3 regions of the Paenibacillus sp. J31P190 genome follow, and region 3 is predicted to be linked to each of the others. Evidence: riboswitches for the same ligand, from Rfam matches in the RefSeq annotation. Region 3 holds a riboswitch; each other region holds the start of a gene.
What was found. Region 3 has a riboswitch for ZMP and ZTP ahead of AC58U0_RS08110 (bifunctional 5,10-methylenetetrahydrofolate dehydrogenase/5,10-methenyltetrahydrofolate cyclohydrolase). Riboswitches for the same ligand answer to the same signal wherever they lie in the genome.

Region 1 (3,273 bases), on a different contig from region 3:
CTAACGATGTTTTCGGATGCAATAAGCTCAATTTTGTCACGTTGACGGGCAAGCTCAAGGTTCATCGCTGCTACAATTTTAGGATCTTGTTTGCTCAAAAAGTTTGTCATATTAAATTCCTCCTACAGGGTAGTCTTATCTGATAAGTCTTAATTCAATTTGATATGTTAAAAAGTTTAACAATCCGCATCGGGCGCGGCTGTTTGATAGAGTTGTTCAGCTTCATCAGGTAGGTATACAGCTCTTGTACCGCCAATCAGCTTAGGTCGAGTAAAAGCCATCGTTACATAGGCATGGCCAATGTTACGCACTGGCGGCCTTGCTGGCACAGCAACTGGGCGAAGATGCATACCGATGAGTGTGCTGCCAATATCGATTCCCGCATGTGCCTGAATCGTCTCAACAACGACCGGCTTCGCGAAATGGCGATACGCATAGGAGGCCATTGAACCTCCGGCCCTTGGCACCGGAATGACAGAGACTGGCTCAAGCTGAGGCGCATGCGATAACAGCTCTTCCTCAATAACGATTGCACGGTTCAAATGCTCGCAGCATTGAAAGGCTAAGTGCAGCCCGAACTCGCGGCTTATGCGCTGCGCCGTATCAAAAATCGGCTTGGCCGCATCCAGCGTACCTGATGTACCGATCCTGTGCCCGAGAATTTCACTCGTACTCGTTCCGATAATCAGAATTTGACCTGATCTGAGATTGCCGACTTTGACCAATTCCCGAAGATTTGTTTCCAAAGCCTCGGCAATAGTAGAAAGAATGGAATCTGTCATCATGATCCCTCGTTTCTGGAATTTTCCGTTAGGAAATATGCTATGGGTGCAGTGTGAAACGGTCTTCTATACTTTGCACTTTGTTAATGCGATTCTGGTGACGAACACCTTGAGAAAACTCGGTTTCGAGCCAGATTTTCACGATTTCCTCAGCTACACCCGGTCCAATAACACGTTCCCCTAAGGCTAGTACGTTGGTATCATTGTGCTCACGCGTCGCCTTCGCTGAGAATAGATCATGTACGAGTGCACAACGGATGCCCGGAACTTTATTCGCGGCAATCGACATCCCGATACCCGTTCCGCAAATCAAAATACCTTTGTCAGCTTCGCCTGATACCACTTGCTCACAAACTTTAAGCGCATAGTCGGGATAATCGACCGAATCTGCACAACTGCAGCCAAAATCGACGACTTGGTGACCTAATGACTCAATAAAAGGAATGATAACATCTTTCAAACGATAGCCTGCATGATCCGCACCTAAGGCAATTTTCATGAATAGAACGCTCCTTTGCTTGTTCGAATTCGACCATCCTATTATATCCCAAAGCTCACCAGAAAACGAAAAAAAGAGCGGACACGCTAGAAAACGCGCGTTGCTCTTTTGCCCAGGCGACCGGCCGTATAGCTCAATGCTCCATTGTGGTTACTCCCACTCGTCGCCAGTTACATTGAGTCTTGATTGATATCTCTATTTTATCGCATTCTACCCCATGTGTAAAGATGTATCCGCAATTCGTATATCTAGAACCTGGGTTATTTGGAGCCTTCATTTCGTGCACGTATTTTCTGAACCAATTTATCTAAACTCCCGCTGATTTCCTCAGCCGTCTGTCTGTAAATCTCTATGGAACCTCCGAACGGGTCAGAAATATCAAAGTCAGGAATCGCATGTTCAAGTTTAAAAATACGGCTTCTTTCTTCTGCAGAAACTGCTTGCGAAAGAGCCTGTTTGAGCTGAAGCTCCGTAACGAGCTGCTCCCTCTCCTCAATCGCCTGTAAAATATGAGTGTCATCCTCTACGTACTCTTTGAGCGTAAAAGTCTTCTCAATCGCATCCGGAAACCGCTGGATAACCGTACGCTTATGCCCCATCGTCATCGTCAAAATGAGATCAGCCCAATTCACTTCAGACTCTTGGATCGCCAAAGAACTAATGGGCTCCTTGAATCCCGCTTCCAGTAAAAGCGATGCACTATTTCGGGAAATTGGACCGCCCGTTACCGCGGATACCCCTGCTGAACGAACCTCCGCCGCAAGCCCTTCTTGGTGCACCCTGATACGCAGCAAACCTTCTGCTAATGGACTGCGGCACGTATTTCCTGTACAGACAAATAGAATTCGCAACATGATTCCCTCCTAATCGTAAGCATAAGCTAAGACCAAAACTTCCTATACCCCTATTGTATCATAGTAAAAACTTGATCCCAAACGTGAGCAAAATTAGCCCGCCAAACGCCTCGCCATACTCGCCAACCCAGCCGCTTACCCGCCTGCCAACCAACAAGCCAGCGATGGATAATAAACCTCCAAACAGACCAAATATCAGCACCGTCAACACAATATCTGTAGCAAACATACCTAGGGATACACCCACAGAGAATGAATCAATACTGACACTAAGTGAGAAGATTGTCAGGCCCCAAGCTGACCTATGATCAAAAGAAGTTGCTTCTTCTCCACGAATCGAACTATACACCATATGCGATCCCAAAAGAATGAGCAAACATCCCCCAGCCGCTGTAGCGACATTCCCAAGCAGCAATGAAACATATTGCCCCATAAACATCCCCATCAAAGGCATGAGAACGTGAAATATTCCAATCACGAAGCTAATTTTCATAATATCAATCAAACGAATACCCTTCATCCCTATGCCAATCCCTAAGGAAAAAGCATCCAGGCCCAAAGCAATCGCCATAATAATAATTGTTACCAGCTGCCCAAACTCCACCCCAGATGCGAGCATAGCGCTATCCCCCTTGTCCACGTTTCTCTCTCAAGATATGCGGACAAACAGGGAATCATGCTAGCTAAACACGTACAAGCCGATGACCGGCTGCTTTACGAAGTCGATTCATAATCGCGAGGCCAATCCCCGTTTCTGGACAACCCTCTGCAGCAATATATTGAATACCTTCTTGATCAAATTGCCTTAACGCAGCATAAAGATCCTGAGCGATTGTTTCCAGTTGCGATAACGATCCGCAGGCAATAACCAAATCAGCATGGTAACGAGAGGCTCTCTCCTCAAAAGTAAGAATACCCGTTGACTCACCACGTACCTTGGCAGCATCAATATCGTTTTGAATCCATTCAGCAACAGCTTCTGTATCTTCTCCTTGAACGATATGCATAAATCCTTGTGGTGCGTAATGCGTGTACTTCATCCCAGGAGCACGCGGTGTTTCGGAATCTTGTACCTCTTCCCGCTCTGGCTCATGAATCCGAATAGTAGGCAGTGCCGATTGCAGCTGATCTGCCGTAA
Region 2 (3,273 bases), on a different contig from region 3:
CGGCACAAGTATGGATAAACGGTGAGGAAGCGGGAGTGCGCATTTGTCCGCCTTACCGCGTTGAGATCCATGGCCTGATCAAGAAGGGCAAAAACAAGCTTGTCATCGAAGTTACGAATACGTTGGTGAAAGAACATCCCGACTTTTTGTCTGCCTATGCGCAACAGGAACCAAGCGGACTTATTGGACCTGTGCGAGTGGTCAGATAATAAAAGTTCAATTTTTTTTGATTTAATCAGCTTTTATGCAGATAGCGGGAGCAGCTTGTACAACGGCTGCTCCCGCTCTTTTCCATGTGTAAATTTATGGTTGCATCAAATGGTCGCAAAAACGAAAAAAAAAAGTCGTCATATTGGATGTGAGCCTCCATATGTTTCCGTTAAAATGAAACAAGGGGGAAATGGCGGGAATCAAACATTTTATCTAAGAAAAAGGAGGATTTTGCTATGGGAAGAAGTTACTACGCAATTATCGAGATAACGGATTATGGTCCTTACGTTACCAAACTGGTACTGCCCATATCGGTGAACGTAAAGGCGGAAGAGGTGAAGCCGGAATGCTTTAGTGTATATGTCGAGAGGAAGGACAAGAAGGGTGAGATCCTGAAGCTTTCGAGGAACTGGTTAGAGAAGACGGAAAAGGAGTTAAGCAAGGGTTACTGCGTGGTGGAAGACGCTTATCCTTCCTGTAGCCAGGGTGTACGGAGAGAGGAAGGGGAATTCGTGACTCTAGAGATGAAGTATGGACCGCTCGATTCCTTATCCGCTGCAATTGCCTGTCCGAACAACTTCAACGAGTTTATCGTCAGCGATTATCGGATTACCCAGATTGCGGAAGTTCCGGCGAAGGAAGAGAGACTGACGGGATTGGTATTCGACCTGTGTGCAGGCAAAACCATGAAACAGGCGGAGAAGTTCCTGCACGGCATTTCCTCTTATGAAGAGGAGCCGCTAAAGTACGGCTACTTCGTGCCGCAGACTGGAAACGGCAGGCGGCCACTCATCATCTGGTTGCACGGAGCTGGAGAGGGTGGACAGGATCCGACCATCGCTTATACGGGCAACAAGGTGGTGAACCTGGCCAGCGATGCAATCCAAGCCAAGTTTGGCGGAGCTTACATGTTGGTACCTCAGACACCGACCTTCTGGATGAACGACGGCAGCGGACAGTACGGCAGATCAGGTAAGTCCAAGTACGGAGAGGCCTTGAAGGCTCTGATTGATGAGTTCATTTTCAGGAATGATGCGGCAATCGACACTAACCGGATCTATATCGGCGGCTGCTCCAATGGGGGATTTATGACCATGCGTATGGTGCTCGACTATCCGGATTTCTTCGCTGCTGCATATCCTGTATGCGAAGCGCTTTTCAATGACGTCATCCGTGATGCGGATATCGAAGCGATTAAGCATGTGCCGATTTGGTTTACCCATTCCAAGGATGATTTGATTGTAAAACCGGAGGAAACTGTAATACCGACTTATAAGCGCTTGATTGAGGCCGGTGCGAAGAATGTGCATTTCTCGTTCTTTGATAAGGTTGTGGACATCCATGGCTTGTTTGCGGATGAAAAGGGAGAACCCTTTAACTATATAGGGCATTTCTCCTGGATATATGCCCTGAACGATGACTGTCACCTGGATTATGACGGGAAGCCGGTCGTAGTGGAGGGGAAGGAAGTATCTTTGATGGATTGGCTTGCTATGCAGAGCAAGTAAGACAAGATCATGTATTCTTAGCCGAAAAAAGTAAGAAAGATGGCCGTCAGGTACTGACAAAATGCTACGCAAGTGAAAGTCGCCATCCAATTGCACTAACGGGAGAATAACGTAATAAAATCCTTGATTTCCTTATATTTTCCAGCTTATACTATAGTAAATATTTGGTATGAGTGACTGGCGAAAACGTAGATCACTACGGGGGAGCGCATATTTCATAAAAGCCGTTCGCCTGGGCAAAGTATTTGGTCAAATGACCGAATACTTTTCTATTTTAAGGGGGAATTGCATTGGTTGATTTATCAGATCGAAAGCCCCGTAAAGGTAAACTTAATAGCCAATGGATTGATATTAGAAAAGCTCTAATTGAAGACTTAGACGAGGTGCAGAAATTATATGTAGAAGCAGCTAAATGGATTCGCTCCTCGCAAGGTATCATTCAGTGGAACGAAGATACGTTTACGATGAATTATTTGGAGCAATTTATTCGTGAGAAAGATGTATTTGTCGCATACCTGGAGGGTGAGCTTGTGGGTTGTTTCTCTATCCAGTGGAAGTACGAGGAAATATGGGGAGAATTATTTCATGATAATGCGGGTTACATTCACAGGTTAGTTGTTTTGCGAAAGTATAAGGGACAGGGGATCGGAAGCCATTTCCTTACTTGGGCGAAAGACTATATAAAGAACGAAGGAAAGAAATGGTTAAGATTAGACTGCATGGCGGATAACCCAGCGTTAAATCAATACTACCTTAGTCAAGGATTGGTTTTCCAGGGGAGATACGACGGTCGTGGGTGGAGCGCAAATTTATACGAGCGTGAAATTATAGATTAGTTGAAGAAGTGGGTAAGGTATCCCATTTGAAATTTCTATGCTGACGCAGAACGATAGTTCAATACAAAAGGGCTGCCGAGGCGCTTGCGCCATCCACCGTTTTTGCAGACAGTCCGGAAATCGCCGCGACCCAAGTTAAGGCCAGTGTAAACAACGCGAGTATGCCTGCTACGGCAAGCCATGGCAGTATTCCTGCTGACGAACGAAAACCCATAATCAACGCTACGAGAATGATGACGACAACCGATAGGGCGTTGGATACCAGTGAGGTCAGCACATGCCCCCACAGTAAGGTGGAACGTGAAATCGGCATGGAGTGAAACCGCTCGAATATGCCACGTTGCTTATCCAAAAACAGGCGGTAAGCCGTATAGGATATACCGCTTGCAATCGCAATCAGCAGGATACCGGACAACAGGTAGTTCACATAGTTATCCGTACCGGTTTGGATTGCGCCGCCAAACACATAGACGAACAGCAGCATCATGGCAATCGGAGTGATGCAGACCGTGAAGATGGTGTCCATACTGCGAAAAATATGGCGCATGGAACGTCCAAGCATAACGCCCAGATTCATCGCCCCAATATCACTCGATATCGCCGTCTGTTTCAAGCCGCCGGACGCTGGAATACATCGTGGCTTCCTTTAATTCATACTCGCCGCCCGAGCGCTCGGCGATCAGTTTGACAATTTCGTACCCATAGCGGTCAGCTTCGGA
Region 3 (3,273 bases):
ACCAAGCTTCGCGAAAGACATCACTCAAACGTCCATTCCCATGAAACGCGTCATTCGCAGCGGAGATAATGGCTGCGCTTATTGGTGGATTGAGTGGGGCGGTGAGCATGATGTTGTACATGAAAATGAGCGAATCCGAGATGAGCTGTCCTCTGTTATCTATGGTATTTGGGATTATATCAAAAATTCCGGTAAATTCGAGAGTGAAAACCTGACGCTCGAATGGATCGGCTCCATTCCGGGGAAAAGAGAATATCGTCGTTTCGTTGGGGACTACGTGCTTAATCAGAACGATATCATCGCGCAGGAGCAGTTTGAAGACCGTGTTGCTTTCGGTGGCTGGTCCATCGATTTACATCCACCGCAAGGGATGTATGCCACAGCCAAAGGTTCTAAACATATGCATATGGACGGCAGTTATCATATCCCGTTCCGTTCCCTCTACTCCGTCAACGTGACGAATATGCTGATGGCGGGACGCAACATCAGCGCTTCCCACGTTGCCTTTGGCACGACTCGCGTCATGGCGACATGTGCCGTCATTGGCGAAGCCGCGGGCACAGGAGCCGCTCTTTGCGCGGCAAAGGGCATCTCCCCCCGCGAGCTGCACAGCAGCCACTTGAGCGAGCTTCAGCAGACGCTGCTTCGACAGGATGCAGCCGTCCTCGGTCTGAAGAACGCAGATGCGGCTGACCTCGTGCTCCGCGCAGAGATGACGGCGTCCAGCACCTTGACGCAACTTGCGCTAGAGCAATCTGCGTCGGTGCTGCCGCTGAACGCGCATGTGGCGCTTCTCGTGCCGGCAGATCCGTTCATTGACGGCATCGAGCTGCTGCTGGATGCTTCGGCGGCAACGGAGCTGACAGTCGAGCTTTGGAGTACTGGGAAGCCGCAGAACTACGTCCCACACACACAGGTGACGTCCATTCAAATAGCTGTGGCTAAGGGTTCTCAGCAGTGGGTAAAGGCTGCTCTTTCTTGGCACCCTGAAACCGCTCAGAATGCTTTTATCATTCTCAGAAGCAACCCGGCGCTTTCCGTCCATCTATCCGCTAGACCACAAACGGGTGTGCTGTCCTTCAAGCATGATGCTGCATCAGAAGAAACCGTAGATTTCGGTGATATGCATCATCATCAGCCGGTCATTAATTGGAGCGCTAAAGCATTTATCCGGAAGCCAATCTGCTTCCGTCTGCTCTCGCCCACATCCGCATTCGCAGCCGATAAAGCTGCCGATGGGTATAAGCGTCCTTACGGAGGCCCTCATCTATGGTCGTCAGCCGGCCTTGAGGTCTCCCAGCCTGAATGGCTTGAAGCCAGTTGGCCAGAGGCTGTGCAGATTCGAAGTGTACATCTCACTTTCAGTGATGACGTGAACGAAGATTTAATTAATTTGCATCATCATCGGACGGAATTCGAGATTATTCCTGAACTGGTCAAAGACTATAAAATACAGGCCTTCGTCGGCGGTGACTGGATCACAGTGGCTGATAGGCTCGATAATCATACACGTAATCATGTTCATCTTTTGCCGGAAGCTGTGACGACTGATCGACTTCGCGTGGTCGTTGAAGCGACGAACGGGACGGAACGGGCAGAAATTGTAGAAATCCGTTGCTATGGTTGATCAAGACAATTATCAACAACCATCAATCATTTTAAGAGTTGCGTAGTCCATAACCTTCCATTATGATTAGATTAATTAAAAGTTGATGTGTGACTGGCGAAGCATGGATACCCATGAGGAAGCACATTGATCTTACAGCCGTACGCCTGGGCAGAGGTAAGGGGGAGTCATCCCCCTTACCTCTTTGTGTTTTTACAAACAAATGAAGGGTTGAGGGTAAAATGAATTCAGAAAAATTAATTTTGGATGGTACACGTGTCGCGAAAAGCATGAACGAAACTTTAGTCGAAAGAATCAACCAACTGTCCGCAAGAGGTGTCTTACCGTGTTTAGCTACCATACTTGTTGGCGATGACCCTTCTTCCGAAACCTATGTACGTATGAAAAGCAGCGCATGCAAGCGGTTAGGCATTGATTCCAGACGAATCCACCTAAATAAAGCAACTACAACAGAGGAGCTTATTGCTGTTATTCAACAATTAAACGCGGATCCTCAAATCCATGGTATTTTATTGCAGCATCCGGTTCCGCACCATATTGATGAAAGAGCCGCGTTTGAAGCCATTCAGATCGAAAAAGATGTGGATGGCGTTACCCTCCTAGGCTTTGCTCAAAATGCTTTTGGAGCGGCCAGCTTTCCATCCTGTACCCCGGCAGCCATTCTAGCTATTCTGGATTATTATCAGATTCCAATTGAAGGCAAGCATGCGGTAATCGTTGGTCGGAGTCCGATTCTAGGTAAACCCGTATCACTTATGCTCCTGAACAGAAACGCAACCGTAACCATTTGCCATTCAAAAACAAATAATCTCCCCCTAATTATCGGGTTAGCTGATATTGTTGTTGCAGCAGTTGGTAAACCTGCTTTTATTCAAGGAGCATGGATGAAGGAAGGTGCTGTCGTTTTAGATGCTGGATATAATGCTGGCAACATTGGCGATGTCGATTTCGAAGCTTGTCTAATAAAGGCAAGTGCAATTACCCCTGTCCCTGCTGGAATTGGCCCGGTGACCATCGCCATGCTGCTCAAACACACCGTTCTTGCTGCCGAAAAAAGCAATCTTATAACTTGAGTTTCCGACATTCTTTTTTCTAAAATAGGTCTTAATAACCCTTGTTTAACCTTACATGGTGTGTTATATTAAAAGTGCATCAAATCAAGGTTTCCACTTCAAAAAGTTGACATAGGAGTGATACAAATGCCCAATAATTCCGTGCAAATCCCGCAAGGTGAAGAATTGATTCGTGTGGAAATGACGGTTAAGGAAGCGCTTGCATTGACAGGCACTAAATTTAACCAAAACCACAAATTAGAGACAGATGCGATCAAGAAGGTTAAACAATCCTTAGAAGATAAATTGCTGACACCGAACCATTAATCCATACCTATTCAGAGCTCAGCCCTGACGGACGATTCCAATTCGTTCGCGGGGCTTTTTAATTTTATCGCATCAAATTCGGTCAAATGCTTATAATAATCTCGCAGCGCAAAAATCCTACATTTTAAGGAGTGAACAACCATGTCTGAGTCTCATAAAAAAACAGGACAATCCCAAAAAAATACAACGGCACGTGCACAAGATCAGAAAACCAATAAGAAAGGTTAGAGTTAACGGCATCATTTCATATCACAGCTCAGCCCTAAC

Region 1: another riboswitch for ZMP and ZTP. It lies ahead of rpiB (ribose 5-phosphate isomerase B); the one in region 3 lies ahead of AC58U0_RS08110 (bifunctional 5,10-methylenetetrahydrofolate dehydrogenase/5,10-methenyltetrahydrofolate cyclohydrolase).
Region 2: another riboswitch for ZMP and ZTP. It lies ahead of AC58U0_RS03030 (GNAT family N-acetyltransferase); the one in region 3 lies ahead of AC58U0_RS08110 (bifunctional 5,10-methylenetetrahydrofolate dehydrogenase/5,10-methenyltetrahydrofolate cyclohydrolase).

Annotation. Positions count from the first base shown of each region.
Region 1 covers NZ_JCAUAS010000016.1:157,641-160,913, forward strand. Annotated here, with positions in the region: gene glyA (serine hydroxymethyltransferase) at 1-110, opposite strand, end outside; gene AC58U0_RS24920 (TIGR01440 family protein) at 177-782, opposite strand; gene rpiB (ribose 5-phosphate isomerase B) at 823-1,281, opposite strand; ZMP/ZTP riboswitch at 1,385-1,465, opposite strand; gene AC58U0_RS24930 (low molecular weight protein arginine phosphatase) at 1,542-2,135, opposite strand; gene AC58U0_RS24935 (manganese efflux pump MntP) at 2,194-2,754, opposite strand; gene AC58U0_RS24940 (L-threonylcarbamoyladenylate synthase) at 2,819-3,273, opposite strand, start outside.
Region 2 covers NZ_JCAUAS010000001.1:710,767-714,039, reverse strand. Annotated here, with positions in the region: gene AC58U0_RS03040 (glycosylhydrolase-like jelly roll fold domain-containing protein) at 1-209, shown strand, start outside; gene AC58U0_RS03035 (prolyl oligopeptidase family serine peptidase) at 447-1,718, shown strand; ZMP/ZTP riboswitch at 1,882-1,963, shown strand; gene AC58U0_RS03030 (GNAT family N-acetyltransferase) at 2,009-2,554, shown strand; partial or broken gene AC58U0_RS03025 (ABC transporter permease) at 2,634-3,131, opposite strand; partial or broken gene AC58U0_RS03020 (PadR family transcriptional regulator) at 3,145-3,273, opposite strand, start outside.
Region 3 covers NZ_JCAUAS010000003.1:224,968-228,240, forward strand. Annotated here, with positions in the region: gene AC58U0_RS08105 (FAD-dependent oxidoreductase) at 1-1,627, shown strand, start outside; ZMP/ZTP riboswitch at 1,707-1,786, shown strand; gene AC58U0_RS08110 (bifunctional 5,10-methylenetetrahydrofolate dehydrogenase/5,10-methenyltetrahydrofolate cyclohydrolase) at 1,849-2,700, shown strand; gene AC58U0_RS08115 (hypothetical protein) at 2,827-3,006, shown strand.